Regions from separate parts of the Bacillus sp. YC2 genome, predicted to be linked through region 2. Evidence: predicted binding sites of a transcription regulator. Region 2 holds the regulator's gene; each other region holds the start of a gene.
What was found. Region 2 encodes LexA, which represses DNA repair genes until DNA is damaged. Its sites were predicted from a motif close to CGAACATATGTTCG; they were not measured.

Region 1 (5,735 bases), on a different contig from region 2:
GAGCAAATATGAGATTCCTAAAGATTCTGCGCTGAAAAACGATGGCAATAAAAACGGAGAATCTCAAACAGACAGCAAAAAGGACACAAAAGCATCTGATAAAAAAGATAAAGAAAAAAGCAGCAATAAGACTGTGATTAAAGCGGCCGGCACGGAAGGTTCAGCCACTTCGTATAAAGTCTCCGGCGCGGATAAGTTTGAGCTTGAGCTGACTGCGTCAGACAGCGCATGGATCCGTGTTCGTGATGATAACGGCAGCTCCTTAAAAGAAGGAACACTGCAAAAAGGGGAAACCTATAAAAAAGATATAACCGATCAAAAGCAAGTTGAAATACGCACGGGCTATGCCCCTAACCTGAAAATTAAAATCAACGGAGAGGTTCTTTCATATGAACTCAATCCACATGACGTGATGGCGCAAACAATCAAGATTACAAAATAAAAAGGAGGAAAAGTCATCTGCACAATAAGATGACTTTTTCTTCACGTCCGAGTACATACATTGGAGGGGCTTTATGTTTAACTTACCGAATAAAATCACACTGGCAAGAATCGCTTTAATTCCTGTATTTATGATTATCATGCTTGTTCCTTTTCAATGGGGCAGCCTTCATATCGGGGAAGAGTCGATTCCGGTTGCACATCTTGCAGGAGCTATTTTGTTCATTATCGCATCAACGACTGACTGGGTGGATGGATACTACGCCAGAAAACTGAACCTCGTGACAAATTTCGGGAAATTTTTAGATCCGCTGGCTGACAAGCTGCTTGTTTCGGCAGCATTAATTACGCTTGTGCAATTTGACCTTGCACCTGCGTGGATGGTTATTGTCATTATCAGCCGCGAATTTGCCGTGACGGGCTTAAGGCTTGTGTTAGCAGGGACGGGGGAAGTCGTTGCCGCCAATATGCTGGGGAAAATTAAAACATGGGCTCAAATCATTGCTGTTGCTGCCCTTTTACTTCATAATCTTCCATTTGAGCTCGTTTCCTTCCCATTCGGCGATATCGCTTTATGGGTGGCCGTGCTCTTTACAGTCGTCTCAGGCTGGGATTATTTTGCGAAGAACTGGGAAGCGTTAAAAACATCTAACTAACGAAAGAAGGACTGTAAGATGGAAATAGCCAAAAAAGCGGAAATTATTGCGGTCGGTTCAGAGCTTTTGCTCGGCCAGATCGCCAATACAAACGCGCAGTTTATCAGCAAAGAACTGGCCGAAATCGGCGTAAACGTATTTTATCACACTGCCGTCGGCGACAATCCGGAGCGGCTTAAGCAGGTGATCCGCATTGCCGAGGAGCGTTCGGACCTGATTATTTTTTCAGGCGGGCTCGGACCGACAAAAGATGATTTAACAAAGGAAACTATCGCAAACACATTGGGCCGGCCGCTCGTACTGAATGATGAGGCGTTCCGCTCCATTGAGGAATACTTCGTGAAAACGAAACGGACAATGTCGCCCAATAACCGTAAACAGGCGCTCGTCATTGAAGGTTCAGAGGTTTTGGCGAATCATTTCGGCATGGCGCCGGGAATGCTCGCAGAGCATGACTCGCGGCTTTATATGCTGCTGCCGGGACCGCCGAGCGAGCTGCGCCCGATGTTTGAAAACGAAGCCAAGCCGCTGCTTCTTAAAAAGCTCGGTTCAAATGAAAAAATTGTATCAACGGTTTTGCGGTTTTTCGGAATAGGCGAATCTCAGCTTGAGGCTGATTTAGAAGATATCATTGACGCCCAGACAAACCCGACGATTGCGCCTTTGGCCGCTGACGGGGAGGTCACGCTCCGTTTGACGGCGAAACATGCCGACGAAAAAGAAACAGAGCGGCTTTTGAAAGAAACGGAAGCCGTCATTTTAGAACGTGTCGGTGAATTTTTCTACGGATATGATGATACATCTCTGGTGAAGGAGCTTTCAAAAGCATGCAGGGAAAACGGAATCAAACTTTCCGCTGCTGAAAGCTTTACCGGCGGCCTGTTTTCAGAGTGGCTGACTGATATAAGCGGCGCTTCTCACATATTTGCAGGGGGCGTGGTTTGCTATTCTAACAGCGTGAAACAAAACGTGCTTGGCGTAAAAGACGAGACGCTGAGCGGCAGCGGTGCGATCAGCAAGGAATGTGCAAAAGAGCTTGCTGCCGGCGTGAGAAAGCTGACCGGAAGCGATATCGGCATCAGCTTTACGGGAGCAGCCGGACCGGAACCGCAAGAGGGGCATTCTCCGGGACACGTCTTTATCGGCATATCGGCGGCCGGTAAAGAAGAGGTGCACGAATTTAACTTCGCCGGCTCTAGAACGGGTATCAGAAAGCGCGCCGTCAAATACGGCTGCCATTTGATTTTAAAGCTGCTGGAGCAAAAATAATATTTTCAGTGCAGTTTCTCCTTCATAATCAAGTTTTATAGGTGAAATTATACTGTTTTATCAAAAAGCGAACGCGGAAAAAATCCGAATATGCGTTCGCTTTTTTCTTGGCAAATGCCAGCAAACAAGGTATAGTATATGTAGTGGCAAGATAAAGGAGGAAAAAAATAAATGAGTGATCGTCAGGCAGCCTTAGACATGGCTCTTAAGCAAATAGAAAAACAATTCGGCAAAGGTTCCATCATGAAACTCGGGGAAAAGACGGATACAAGAATTTCAACGGTTCCGAGCGGTTCCCTTGCACTTGATACCGCTCTCGGAATAGGCGGATACCCGCGCGGACGAATTATTGAAGTATACGGACCTGAAAGCTCAGGTAAAACGACTGTAGCGCTTCATGCGATTGCTGAAGTTCAGGAGAAAGGCGGACAAGCCGCATTTATTGATGCTGAGCATGCCCTTGACCCTGTTTACGCGCAAAAGCTCGGTGTAAATATTGAGGAGCTGCTGCTTTCTCAGCCTGATACGGGAGAGCAGGCGCTTGAGATTGCCGAAGCGCTGGTACGAAGCGGAGCCGTCGATATCGTAGTTGTCGACTCTGTTGCGGCGCTTGTTCCGAAAGCTGAAATCGAAGGAGATATGGGGGATTCCCACGTCGGTTTGCAGGCCCGTTTGATGTCTCAAGCGCTCCGTAAGCTTTCCGGTGCCATCAATAAATCTAAAACAATCGCAATCTTTATTAACCAAATTCGTGAAAAAGTCGGCGTTATGTTCGGAAATCCGGAAACGACTCCGGGCGGACGTGCGCTGAAATTCTACTCTTCTGTGCGTCTGGAAGTGCGCCGGGCTGAGCAATTGAAGCAGGGCAACGACGTAATGGGGAATAAAACGAGAATTAAAGTCGTGAAAAACAAAGTCGCTCCTCCGTTCCGTACGGCTGAGGTCGACATTATGTATGGTGAAGGAATCTCCAAAGAAGGAGAAATCATCGATCTTGGAACTGAACTTGATATCGTGCAAAAAAGCGGCTCATGGTACTCTTATGAAGAAGAACGCCTCGGGCAGGGACGTGAAAATGCCAAGCAGTTCTTAAAAGAAAATAAAGACATCATGCTGATGATTCAAGAACAGATCCGTGAACATTACGGTTTGGACAATAACGGCGTTACGGACAAAGCGGAAGAAGTTCAGGAAGAGATTGAGTTTGAAGAATAAAAAACGATATAAAAAAAGAGCGGAATGAGCGATTTCCGCTCTTTTTTTTGTGTGTTTCAAAAAACACTGGCTATTTCGGAAATTTTTATCTGGAATGTTACAACTTTTTTCACACTTCATTCGTCTAAAATCATGGCGAAAGCGAAAGTTGAAATTATATCTGAGGAGGAAAAAAGATGACAAGCCCCCGCCGCACCAGAATAAATAAAAAAAGAAAGAAAAAGCTGATAAAAACGGGAGGGCTGTTTCTTTTTCTGCTGCTTGTCACTGTTTTTATAACGATCTGGAGCATTACAGCCCATCATCGGGATGAAGAATCTGCCAAAAGCGCTCCCGCTGCTCAATCTGATTCTTCAAAAGACCAGAATCAACAGAAAAAAGAAAAGAAGCAAAAAGAGAAAAAACCCAAATCCATCGACAACGATAAAAAGATCAGCAATTATTTACACCAGATCGGATTCAGCGGCACAGCCATGATCGTAAAAGATGGAAACGTTGTGTTGAAAAAAGGCTTCGGTTATGCGGACCGTAAGCAAAAGATCGAAAACAATCCGGAAACAGCGTATTATATCGGTTCATCACAAAAAGCATTAATTGCGACTGCTATTTTGCAGCTTGAAGAAAAAGGGCTGTTGCAAACGAGTGATCCCGTCAGTACATATTTGCCGAATTTTCCTAACGGGGCGAACATCAAACTGAAGAACCTGCTCAACCATACGTCCGGCATAAACGGGCACATTGAAGGGCAGGGGGCGATTTCTCCAATTGATTTAATAAAGGATATAGAATACCGCGGGATAAAACGGCAGCCGGGAATATGGGATTATAGGGATTCCAATTATTCGGTACTCGCCTATATTGTAGCCCAGGTCAGCGGAGAGTCATACGAGCAATACATAAAAGATCATGTGTTCAAACCGGCCGGAATGAAGCATGCCGGATTTTATAAAACGTTTGCTAAGGAGAAGTATCCTGCCGTCGGATACAAAGTAGATGAGGGCGGTCAGCTTGTAACGCCTCATATTCTCGACTTATCACAGCTTTACGGGGCGGGCGACATGTATATGAGCGCTGAAGATCTTTATAAATTTGATAAGGCACTTATAAACGGTAAGCTGTACTCAAAACAGAGTTTTTCAAAAATGTTCACACCAGGGAGCAATTCAACCTACGGAATGGGCTTTTACATTGACCCCGGCAGCTATTCCAACCACGGCGTCATGCCCGGTTATAACATTTTAAACAGCTTCAGCCATTCGGCGAGCAAATATGTCATATTACTGTCAAATATCCAAAATAACGCCAAATTAGGACAGGTAAACAACAAAATATACCAATTGCTTAACCAAGAATCATAAACGAAGCCGTCATTTACAAAAAGAAGATGAAGGTATGGTATGATGTAAGCAGGCTGCAGGTTCAGAGCTGAGGGCTAAACGTTAAGCTGGCAAGCTTGACAAGTATTTCCGACACAATTACAATGAAGTTGTAACATTTGTTTTTTTAACATGATTGTTAAACCATTAAACTTGACAAGGGCATGAGTGATTCATTCCCTGTGAAGGTCCTGTATGTTGAGGAAATCAGACAATGTACACGCCGACACTTATTTTTAGCAACAACCAAGTTCATAGCAAGAGGAGGTGAAAGTATGACCCCAATGATGGTTCTCATCTCCATTTTGCTGACTCTGCTCGGTTTAGTTGTTGGCTACTATGTTCGTAAAACCATTGCCGAAGCAAAGATTGCGGGCGCACGCGGTGCTGCCGAGCAAATCCTTGAAGATGCAAAGCGTGATGCTGAAGCACTGAAAAAAGAAGCTCTGCTTGAAGCAAAGGACGAAATCCATACACTTCGAATAGATGCTGAACAGGAAGTTCGTGAAAGACGAAATGAGCTTCAAAAACAAGAAAACCGTTTACTTCAAAAAGAAGAAAATCTTGACCGTAAACATGAAGGAATTGATAAACGGGAAGCGATGTTGGAGAAGAAAGATCATTCTCTGAATGAACGACAACAACATATTGAAGAGATGGAAAGCAAAGTGGATGAGATGATTCGTATGCAGCAGTCAGAACTCGAACGCATTTCGAGCCTGACAAGGGATGAAGCGAAACAAATCATTCTTGACCGGGTTGAAAACGAGCTTTCACA
Region 2 (5,735 bases):
AACACCGAACCAGAAATTTTTGCCGGAGTAGTCTTTTGCCGTACAGTCTCCCGCATTTTTTATTGTCGTTTTGTTTGAGCCTGCTAAATCCGCAGATCCTCCGACAAAGAAAGGAACTTTTTTAGCGATGCCGTTCAGAACCTCACCAGAAGACGCTCGTGAAGCAAGGCTGCTTCCTTTTTCATAAACCGGAACCTCTTGATCCCAGTCTTTCGGAAGTTCACCTTTGATGCCGAGTGACAGCTCTTCCGCAAGCTCAGGATATTTTTCTTGATAAGCGGAGAACAGCTCATTCCATTCCTGTTCTTTTTTCTCTCCGGCTTCTTTAACAGCTTTATGGAAATGCTCATACACTTCTTCTGGAACATGGAAATCCTCTTCAAATGTCCAAGCATATGCTTCTTTCGTCAGCTTGCTCTCCTCTTTTCCTAGCGGAGCACCGTGAACGCCTGATGTGCCCGCACGGTTTGGAGAACCGAATCCGATTGTTGTTTTCACTTCGATTAATGTCGGTTTTGTATCATTTTGGCGCGCTTTTTCAATCGCCGCCGTCAATTCATTAATATTGTTTCCGTCCTCTACATAAAGGACTTCCCAATTCATAGCTTCAAAACGCTGTTTGACATTTTCAGAGAAAGAGCGGTCTAAATCGCCGTCTAAAGAAATGTCATTAGAATCGTACAGTACGATAAGCCGGCCTAATTGAAGATGGCCTGCAAGCGAAGCAGCTTCAGAAGAGATACCTTCCATCAGATCGCCGTCACCGCAAATGCCGTATGTATAATGATCAACCACGTTGAATGAATCACGGTTATATGTTTCAGCCAAATGGCGTTCAGCCAGCGCCATGCCGACTGCCATAGCGATACCCTGACCAAGAGGCCCAGTCGTTGCGTCTACACCTGCCGTATGTCCGAACTCCGGATGTCCCGGTGTTTTGCTTCCCCATTGGCGGAATTGTTTGAGATCGTCAATGCTGAGATCATATCCGCTCAAGTGCAGCATGCTGTATAAAAGCATTGAGCCGTGTCCAGCAGATAATACAAAGCGGTCGCGGTTAAACCAGCTCGGATTCTGCGGATTCACATTCATAAAATTCGTCCATAATGTGTAAGCCATCGGCGCAGCCCCCATCGGCATGCCCGGATGTCCGGAATTTGCTTTTTCAATAGCGTCTATAGATAGTGTACGTATGGTGGCAACTGATTTCTTTTCAATTGTATCCATCATAATCCCCTTCCTTATTGTTGTACCCTTTCATCATAAAGCGATGCCGACTTTTTCTCAACTCTTTCAGCTTAAATTTGAGATAAACTTGTTGAATTTTGTCGTAAAGCAAGGTTTGGTATTAGTATATACGAAAAAAGAATACGATATTGCCGTATTCTTTCTTTTTTAATGAAGTTTATTATTTTGTTGTTCTCTTTTTAATTTTTCTGGAGTGACGTCATTGCCTTCCGGATCAATGATTTTTACGCTTTTTAATGTATTTTTCATTGAAGAGCGGAAGCCTTTCAGATACTCTTGGCGCAGCTTTTGCTGTTCCGCTTTTTCCTCATCTGTTATCGTGTTTGCCTTTGCTTTTTGAGCCAGTTCGTTAATTCTCGCAATTTTTTCTTTAGAAATCATAATAAGCTCCTTTGGTGCGTGTTGATTATATACTACTAAATCATGGTGTGTTTTACAACTGATGCACGTCAGCTGTCCTCTTTGTCCTGTGTATATTCCTGAAAGCGCCGGTGAACCGTGGCTTTTGACACATCATAGCCGAAACCTCTTAAGGTGGCTGCGATCTCTGCAAAGGTGAGCTTATTGGCTCTGAGCCGGACAATTTCTGAAATAGGGACCTCTATCTTATCTTTCCCGCTGTTTTCATGTCTGTTTTTTAAGTTCCGCTCAGGTTTATAGCCGTTTTTGACCGCTCTTTTCATACCGCGCCTGATTTTCATATTATGAATCTTTCTTTGATATTCCTCAACAATACTGACTATTTCAAGCACCATCGAATCGGCTTCTGAAAGTTCAAGTTCTCCTTTATGGGCTGTCGTATAAATTTTTACGCTTTCCCTATAGATACAGTGCAAAAGCGCGATTTTGGCATTTCCCCTGCCGAGCCTTGTTTCGTCCTGCACCAATATCGCATCAATGTCTGATTTTTTAATTTCATCAAGCATTTCAAATACCCCGTCACGGTCCATTTCATAACCGCTGGCTTTTTCAGAAATGACTTTTACGACTTCCATGCCGTTTGCTGCTGCGATCTCACTAAGCTCCTCTTCTTGTCTTTTTAAAGACGTTTGCTGCTGTTCTTTGTTTGTGCTTACACGGGCATAAATGAGCGCCTTCATTTCTCTCTGTCCTCTCTATTTGACGATTGCCAGCTGATACGCGGCCGGATGCTCCTTCTTCAAAGGAAGAATCAGCTCGTCTCCCGGTTTTATATCAGCGGTTTGGAGATGGTTATTCTCCGTCACCCATTCAATGAAATCCTCTTTATCGATCTTTTTCTTCTCAGCCACATGATCTGCAAGTGACCACAGTGTATCGCCGTCCTGAACTTTTATTTTAACATACTGGCCAAGCCCTTGATCGCTGCCCGCACAAGAGACAAGTAAAATAGCAGCGCCTAAAATCGCAGTGAACAGACCGACAAATATGATAGATTCTTTAGCCATCAAAACAACCTCCAATAAGAATGTTTGTTCGCTTTTCATATCACTCAGTATATACGAACAAACGTTTCTGTCAATCGTTTTTTTCGAACCTATGTTTGTACTGTCAGGAAAATCATGCTATAATCTACTTAAAATCGACGTTTTGAGGTGCGAAAAATGACGAAGCTATCAAAAAGGCAACTTGATATCCTGCGATTTATTAAAGAAGAAGTCAAAACTAAAGGGTATCCGCCTTCTGTAAGAGAGATTGGAGAAGCTGTAGGACTGGCCTCCAGTTCAACCGTCCATGGGCATTTGGCGCGGTTGGAGACAAAAGGTCTGATCAGACGGGATCCTACTAAACCGAGGGCGATAGAGGTATTGGATGAAGAAGAAGTTCAAATACCGAAAAGCCAGGTCGTAAACGTTCCCGTTATCGGAAAAGTAACAGCTGGAATGCCGATTACGGCCGTTGAAAATATCGACGAATATTTCCCTCTTCCGGATCGCATGGTTCCCCCGGGTGAACATGTGTTTATGTTAGAAATTATGGGTGAAAGTATGATTGACGCCGGCATTTTTGACAAAGACTACGTCATTGTCAAACAGCAAAATACGGCGAATAACGGAGAAATCGTCGTGGCTATGACTGAAGATGATGAAGCGACGGTCAAGCGCTTCTATAAAGAAGAGAATTACGTGCGTCTGCAGCCGGAAAATCCGACGATGGAACCGATTATCCTGCAAAATGTAAGTATTCTCGGAAAAGTCATCGGCGTATTCAGAACCGTTCATTGATTCTATTAAACTTACATTATTTTAAAAACCCCTTTTTTGAAAAGGGGTTTTTCATTGTATAAAAAACAGGTTCGTCCTGGCTTGGAAACGAACCTGCTAAGGAGGAAAAACTTACATCATGCTTACATCCTTATTATCCAACATTTTGGTTTTGAAATCAACTAATAATGTTTCTTGAAGGAAACTTTTTTACCGAGGTGCAGTCTTTATTGATTTGATCGGGGGAATCATCAATGTTTTATGCAGTTTTTATTGAGCGGCGAATATTTTTAAATATGAAAATTTAGTACATAGTACAATAAGTATCTAATCACCGAAGCATTGTTTACAAACAGCGGAGTTCGTTTTTTTAATCAAAATGATAATATCCCGCGCCGTAAAATCCTTTTATATGTGCTGGTTCACAAAGGTTTGAAGCGCTTTCGATTAATATTCTGTATTTATGGTATGGATCAATCATTTTTTATCCTCAGCACTGAGGTTTAACCAGCTGCCGCTGAAGATTTTAGCACTTAATGTATAAAAATTTCGTTCGCTTCGTATTTAACCCGCATGAAGAGCTATTCAAAATTGTGAACTTGTATCCTAAAAAATAATCGTCAGCTGTAACAGTCCCGGGGTCATCAATATAAAACTCCTTAGCATCTCCATCCAATGTAAAACTCCTTAGCATCTCCATCCAATGTAAAACTCGTTTTCAATTCAAAGTCAGTTGTAGCGGCACTAACAGACTGTATTCCGCAAAAAAGACAAAAAAACAGCAATTACTATCCATATTTTTTTCAATGCCCCCCCTTTTTTACGTATTTTAACTTTCGGTTTTTATCAGGTCTATTCACATTTTACAAAAAATACACCATCCGCCCACAAAATACCAGTTTAAACCATTCAGTTTTGCTTACAATACGTTTTAATAGTGCTAAACGAAAGGGATGAAGATTTTGAATGGGCTTCATGAGACATTAGAGCTTCACGAACTGCTTGTTTTTAAAAATCTTTGCCTGACAAAATCGTCCACGATGACCGGGCTTGTTCAGGATGATGCTTTAAAAGCGATATTAGAACAGGATGCTGCGAACACAAGAACACAGATTGATCAGCTGAAGCATTTATTGGCCGGAAGAGGTGAGACGCTTGAATGAGTTTTTTCAGAAACTTGTCGGTATGGGCAGCATGACTGAACAAGTGATTGCGACCGATTTTTTAATCACGGCAAAGGCTGCCGTCAGAAACATTGCAGCTGCCATAACCGAATCTGCTACTCCTGAAGTGCGGGAAACGCTCCAGCAGTATTTACATGATGCCATTGATACGCATGAGCAGATTTACAATTATATGACTGAAAAAGGTTTTTATCAGTCATACGATATAACACGGCAAATCGGCCTTGATATGCAGGCGGCGGAAACCGCAAAAGACTTGCCGCAAATGTAAACGAATCGGCATTTCAGCCGAAACCTCATAACGAAGGTGGTTTAAATGAAACACTTGATTGCTTTCGCCTCTAAAACGACATTCACTCTAGCATTGCTGTATGTAATTTTGGACCGTATGTACCAAGTATCCTTTTTAAACGTACTGTTTATTACATTGCTCTTAAGTTTAATCACTTATTTTGCCGGTGATTGCATGGTTCTTCCGAGAACAAACAATTTCACCTCAGTTATCGCCGATTTCGGCATTTCATTTATTATATTGTGGATTTTTCTCATGAACGTAAGCAGCTACGGCGTGTCTCCGGCCGCGGCATCAGTTATTTCTGCGCTTTGCATCTCTGTCTTTGAAGCTTTTTTTCATCGGTATTTAAGCCATTATGTGCTTCCGGAAGATTACCAAGACACAAAAGAGACAGAAAGCCCTTTGTTACGCTATCAAACGGAGGCTTCTGAAGAAATAATGCCGGAAAATGATCATAAAGAAAAAACATAAAAAAGGAGGTCTTCGCCTCCTTTTTTCCTTTTATTTTTTCTCTTGGTCATCTAACGGCAGCTGCAGTAATGAATCTGTGCCTGTCGCTTTTGGAGTTTTTCCGTCCCATTTTTCAATCCATTTATATTTGATCATTTCATCAGACATTGATTTCTTTATGATTTCGTTATAATCAGCGATTCCTTCCGCCTCAATTTTTTTCTTTTTCGCCTCTGCTTCCGCTATTTTAATCTCAGTTTGGGTGCGTTCAAGCTCCTGAGACGATTTCACCCTGGCATCAATTGCCTCCTGCGTCGCTTTATCCGGCTTAGGTACACCGAGTGTTAAGTCATCAATTAAAAACCCGAGGCTCTT
Region 3 (5,735 bases), on a different contig from region 2:
CACCGTGTTATGCTGGATTACATCAAGCCCTTAAAAGAGGACCCTTCTCAGCCTGAGTTTTCAGAATTATTGGAAGACATTGAAGGCAATCAGTACAAGCTGACAGGATTGCTTGATTACTATTTTAATTTTTTTCGAGGAATGTATGAATTCAAACAAAAAATGTTCTTAAACGCCATGATGTATTACAAACGGGCTGAAAAAAACCTTGCCCTCGTCTCTGACGACATCGAAAAAGCTGAGTTTGCTTTTAAAATGGCCGAGATATTTTACAATCTGAAACAAACCTACGTCTCCATGAGTTACGCCGTTCAAGCGCTTGAAACGTACCAATCGTATGAAACGTACAACGTCCGCAGAATCCAATGTGAATTCGTTATTGCAGGGAATTATGATGACATGCAGTATCCAGAAAGAGCATTGCCCCACTTAGAACTGGCTTTAGATCTTGCAAAAAAAGAAGGCAATCCCCGTCTTATCAGTTCAGCCTTATATAATCTCGGAAACTGTTACGAAAAAATGGGAGACCTCTCTAAAGCAGCCGAATATTTTGAGACATCCGTTTCCATTTGCAAGTCAGAAAAGTTCGATAATCTTCCGCATTCTATTTACTCATTAACACAGGTTCTTTATAAACAAAACACAACTGCAGAAGCAGAGAAGCAATACCGCCTGGGACTGGACATTGCCCGCGAGTACAATGATGAATTGTTTGTAGAGCTGTTTCAATTTTTACATGCGTTATACGGAAAGAAAATGGATAACGCATCCGTCAAGCACACGTTTGATTTTCTGGAAGAACACATGCTGTATCCGTATGTAGAAGAACTGGCGCATGATGCTGCCAAATTCTACATGGAACATGGACAGCCTGAAAAAGCGCTCACGTTTTATGAGAAAATGGTGCACGCCCAAAAACAAATCCAGAGAGGAGATTGTCTCTATGAAATCTAAATTGTTGTCAGGATTGATGCTTGTTGCTGTCGGGTTCAGCTTTACTCAGGTGATCAGCTATGAAAGCCATTCAGCGGATCAAACGGAGGGCACATTCCACATTGCCGCACGGAACCAAACATAAAATATGTGAAGACCCTTCTTCGGAAGGGTCTTATTTAGTTTCCGCTCTTCTTCTTCCCATTGCGGTATTTATATCCAAATATCAAGGCCTTTCTGCTCGGACAATCGTCCTACGAATGCCACCTATCAGTGAAAAAGGCATAAGGAGAGATGAAGAGTGAGTATTGCAGTAAAAAAACGGCTCGTATCTGCGGATAAATACGCATTAAAGTGCCCGAATCCGATGACGCCGGAGTATATTACCATTCATAACACGGCAAATGACGCATCGGCCGCTAATGAAATCAGCTATATGACCGGCAACAGTGAATCAACAAGCTATCATTTTGCTGTTGACGACAAAGAAGTGATTCAAGGAGTGCCTCTGGACCGAAATGCCTGGCACTCGGGAGACGGCACAAACGGTACGGGCAACCGGAAGTCAATTGCTGTAGAAATCTGCTACAGCAAGTCAGGCGGTACACGGTACAGAGCCGCAGAGGAGCTGGCGATTACATTTATCGCACAGCTGCTGAAGGAGCGCGGCTGGGGGATTGATCGGATCAGAAAACACCAGGACTGGAACGGAAAATATTGCCCGCACCGTATTTTGTCCGAGGGCCGCTGGGATGAAGTGAAGGCTGCGATTGAAAAAAAAGTAAACGGGGGTGCCGATATAAAAACGGTCTCGTCTGTGCATAAGGACTCCGTTTATTACGTCAAAAAAGGCGATACGCTTTCTGGAATAGCCCAAAGCACCGGCGTCAGCTTGAAGACGCTGCAAAGTATAAACCATATTCAAAATCCTGATCTGATTAAGATCGGCCAAGCAATCAAGCTTGGTTCTGCGGCTTCATCTGCCGTCCAAACGGGTCACTGGAAGCTCCCGACGGGCATTCTTAAGGTGACAAGCCCTCTGACGAAAGGCAGCGCGGTTCTCCAAGTGCAAGAGGCGCTCTCTTCGCTTTATTTTTATCCTGACAAAGGCGCCAAAAATCATGGAGCGGACGGTGTATACGGAGCGAAAACGGCAAATGCTGTCAAACGGTTCCAATCTGTGACCGGCTTATCAGCTGACGGAATATACGGGTCGAAGACAAAAGCAAAATTGGAAGCAAAGCTCTCTTAACCAAAGGCAAAAGAAAACTATTTTCATTTTGTCCGGTGTAGCGTAAACTGGTGCTGATATGTAAAGGAGAGCACTTGAATATGAACGATATGTATCATCATTTTCATGCGTTACAGGCGGCGGAATCGGAATACCGCATCGTGTGTCGGGAAAAACAAGAGGCAGACCGTATCGTTTTCAGTCCTCATGGGGGAGGAATTGAACCTGGTGTAAGCGAGCTCGTGCACGCTTTTTCAGACCGCTGCTCCATCTATTTATTTGAGGGCATGAAAAAACGCAATAATCATTTTCTGCACCTGACAAGCACCCGATTTGATGAGCCGATTGCGCTTAGAATGGTTAAGCAGCATGACGCTGCTTTGGCGTTTCACGGCTATCGGGATATAACAAAAAGGCACACGATTGCCGGCGGTTCAAATATTGCCGGTGCGAAAGCCATTGTTGAAAGTCTCCGTGAGGCGGGATTCAGCGCCGAACTTGCGGCTGAAAGCGGAAGGTTTAAAGGGGCGCACCCGGCCAATATCGTAAATCAAAGCAAAAAAGCATTGGGCATACAGCTTGAATTGAGCACTGCCCAGCGCCGGGCATTTTTCGATCATTTTACATTCGGCGGGCGGCGGTTTTCTAAAAATGGTTGTTTTTTTCGTTATGTGGAAGCAGTAAAACGTGTGTTTTACTGTGAAGATTGATTGCAGGATCTGTCGCCGGGCTGGGTGCCCGGCGTTTTTTATTCGCAGCTGCTGAAGCTGTAAGCTTCTTTGCGTTCGGCGGCAGCCAGGCGGTGTTCCGCCGGCTGATATCCGCCTGTTTTTCGTTTTCCTGACAGATGATAGGCCAGCTGCTTCTGAAATTGAATACCTGCTTTACGCCGTTCAAAAAGCTCCAGCCTTTTTTCTGCAAATGATTTTGTCACGCGGAAGGCAGCTGCGATTAAAGTGACGGCATGGCTTCTCCACTGGGGAAGCTCCATATTTAACAGCATAAAGGTCGGCACACAGAAGTGGTACATAAATTGATTGGCTTGAAATTCCTGAAGCTCTCTGAACAGCTTATTCATGTGAAAATGGTTTCCGGTATGCTTCAGCGCGTGGCACAGCTCATGCGCAAAATCTTCCCACTGTTCTTCAGGCGACTTTCTTTGATTAAGGACAATGCTGTACATGCCGTCACGCTTCAGCATCATGCTGGGGGTATCCTCAAAGTGAATCCAAATATCAAGTTCCCTCGCAATGGTCTGCATATTAATATGAAGAGGGGCGGTCATTCCCAAGCTGCAATATAAGTTTTTTACGTATTCCTCCAGATGTGTTAAAAAATCGCCCAATTGAATACACCCTTTCGAACGTATGTTCCTTTTTGAGTGAGAAAGAAAAGCCCTTATCGGACTTTGAATCATTTCCCTTTTCTTTTAAAAATAAACATGCAGCCTTTATATCGGCTTATTTTTCGTTTTATTTAACGAAAAGAGTGAATTATTTCTTTTTCGGCTTGCGGTTTTTCTCTTTTTCTTTTAAATAATTAATGAATTCAATCGCCTGCTGTTTGCTTTCCGGGGAAAAATCCTGCATGTCCCGATACGCGATCTGCAAGTCGGGATCTGAAAACATATCTTCATCTGAAGGCTTTTCTTTTCCGGTTAACAAGTAATCTGTCGACACTTTGAAATAATCGGCCAGCTTTTGCAGCGTTTCATAATCGGGTTCTGAGCGGCCGTTTTCATAATGAGAGTATCTGGCCCGTGAGACACCGATATGATTAGCGATCTCTTCCTGTGTTTTTTTTCCTCTGAGACTCTTCAATCTGCCGCCTATCATCCGAATGACCTCTCTTTTTCAACACCCTAATTTACTTCTGATTATAGATACAAAACGTATCAAAATAAAGAGAAGATAAAAAAAGTATCAAAAATATCTTGATGATACGAAATGTATCGTATATAATCGAAATCAGATAGATACTAAATGTATCAAAAGTGATAAAAAAAGTATCGGGAGGTTATCATATGCAGCCGATTATCATCCGCTTCAGCCGCAATTTGGCTGATCAGCAGTTTTTAGGGCAAGCAGGCGGTTCAATTTCGTTTACCGCTTGCGGACTTCCGGTGTTCCGATTTGAGAACCGAATGCAGTATGAGTTGTATGTAAGCTTAAAGAAAAATGGAGATTCACGGCATGAATGGTAACAGCTATCCGTTTTTTACCTATTCGGGATTGTTAAATTCAGAACATTACGACAAGATCGGTTCTTCTGTATGGCTGTTTTTATGGTTCATCAGCTCAACGACAAGGGAACAGCAGCACGATGGAGTCAATTGGGGCATCGTTCTTGGGCATAAGCCCGTAAAAGCAAGAGAGATGGCCGAGGTATTCGGCGTCAGTGAAAAAACCGTCAGAAGATGGCTTGATCTTTTGGAAAAGCATGAATATATCAAAGTCGTTCGGGCGCCTTACGGATTGATGATCTCCGTTAAGCATTCGAAAAAATTTATGCAAAGAGCGGACACATATATCCGCCCCGAAGGTTCTGATCAGACATTTACGGTAAATCCGGAGGACAAAAACGTCCGGTCAGATATAGATAAAACAAAAAACTATACTGCTGAAGATGAAATAAATGAGATTGCCAGACATTTTATCAGATTGAGGTCTGCCCAGGAGGGGCGCAGCGTGTACCCATCGTCAAGAGATTATCAAGCCATCGCCCGCATTGTTTCCCGCGGTGTTTCAGCACACGAAGCAATCAAATGGCTCGGAGAATGCTTTACAGCCTTTGAACAGCGGCGCACCTCTTCAGCTGAAACGATTAAGTCATTCAGCTACTGTGCCAAGTTTATAGAAGACCGCTTGAATGCGCGAATCGCGAAAAAGACAATCACAATGAGAAGAGAGAGGAATAAAATACATGACAAAACGAACAATCGAGCAGATTCTTGCCGACCTGAAAAACGGGAAACGTCCATTACTGGCGGACAGACCGGGCGAATCAGACGAAAGCCGCTATGACTGTCAGCTCTGTAAAGATCAGGGCGGGTTTCTCAGAATGCAAAACGGAACGGATGTATGGGTGAAGTGCGGCTGCGCCGATGACCGGAAAGTGAAGCGTTTGCTTGGCGCAAGCGAAATCACCGATGCCTTCAGGAAGCTGAATTTCAAGGGGTTTCGAACCTCAGGAAAGCCGCAGGCCGTCATCGACGCTTATGACTGTGCGCTTGAATTTATTGAGAACTTTGACAGGATCAAAAACAGCCGGAAAAACAGCATAGCCCTTTTGGGACGGCCGGGATCGGGAAAAACGCATCTTCTTACCGCTCTCAGCAATGATGTCATGAAACAAAAGCAAACCCCGGTTGTGTATTTTCCGTTTGTGGAGGGGTTTACGGATTTAAAAAATGATTTTGACCTGCTGGACGCAAAGCTTTCCCGCATGAAGCAGGTTGATGTGCTCTTTATAGATGACTTGTTTAAACCGTTAAACGGAAAACCGCGGGCGACCGATTGGCAGATTGAACAGATGTATGCCGTCATTAATTACCGCTACTTAAATCATAAGC

Region 1: recA (recombinase RecA) is a predicted target of LexA. The motif match lies at 2,452-2,465, and genes of this name have one in related genera.
Region 3: KY305_RS13710 (ImmA/IrrE family metallo-endopeptidase) is a predicted target of LexA. The motif match lies at 3,525-3,538, and genes of this name have one in related genera.

What each region holds. Positions count from the first base shown of each region.
Region 1 covers NZ_JAHXDO010000002.1:15,796-21,530, reverse strand. Annotated here, with positions in the region: partial or broken gene KY305_RS05085 (helix-turn-helix domain-containing protein) at 1-470, shown strand, start outside; gene pgsA (CDP-diacylglycerol--glycerol-3-phosphate 3-phosphatidyltransferase) at 516-1,097, shown strand; gene KY305_RS05075 (competence/damage-inducible protein A) at 1,116-2,366, shown strand; gene recA (recombinase RecA) at 2,538-3,581, shown strand; gene KY305_RS05065 (serine hydrolase domain-containing protein) at 3,758-4,939, shown strand; gene rny (ribonuclease Y) at 5,233-5,735, shown strand, end outside.
Region 2 covers NZ_JAHXDO010000011.1:34,897-40,631, reverse strand. Annotated here, with positions in the region: gene tkt (transketolase) at 1-1,227, opposite strand, end outside; gene KY305_RS16115 (DUF896 domain-containing protein) at 1,396-1,629, opposite strand; gene KY305_RS16110 (YneB family resolvase-like protein) at 1,698-2,348, opposite strand; gene yneA (cell division suppressor protein YneA) at 2,364-2,675, opposite strand; gene lexA (transcriptional repressor LexA) at 2,832-3,452, shown strand; gene KY305_RS16095 (hypothetical protein) at 4,385-4,594, shown strand; gene KY305_RS16090 (spore coat protein) at 4,587-4,886, shown strand; gene KY305_RS16085 (YndM family protein) at 4,932-5,381, shown strand; gene KY305_RS16080 (prohibitin family protein) at 5,412-5,735, opposite strand, start outside.
Region 3 covers NZ_JAHXDO010000008.1:44,044-49,778, forward strand. Annotated here, with positions in the region: gene KY305_RS13690 (response regulator aspartate phosphatase) at 1-954, shown strand, start outside; gene KY305_RS13695 (PhrA family phosphatase inhibitor) at 944-1,078, shown strand; gene KY305_RS13700 (N-acetylmuramoyl-L-alanine amidase) at 1,235-2,185, shown strand; gene KY305_RS13705 (poly-gamma-glutamate hydrolase family protein) at 2,266-2,874, shown strand; gene KY305_RS13710 (ImmA/IrrE family metallo-endopeptidase) at 2,913-3,509, opposite strand; gene xre (HTH-type transcriptional regulator Xre) at 3,658-3,999, opposite strand; gene KY305_RS13720 (hypothetical protein) at 4,188-4,367, shown strand; gene KY305_RS13725 (FaeA/PapI family transcriptional regulator) at 4,357-5,187, shown strand; gene KY305_RS13730 (ATP-binding protein) at 5,087-5,735, shown strand, end outside.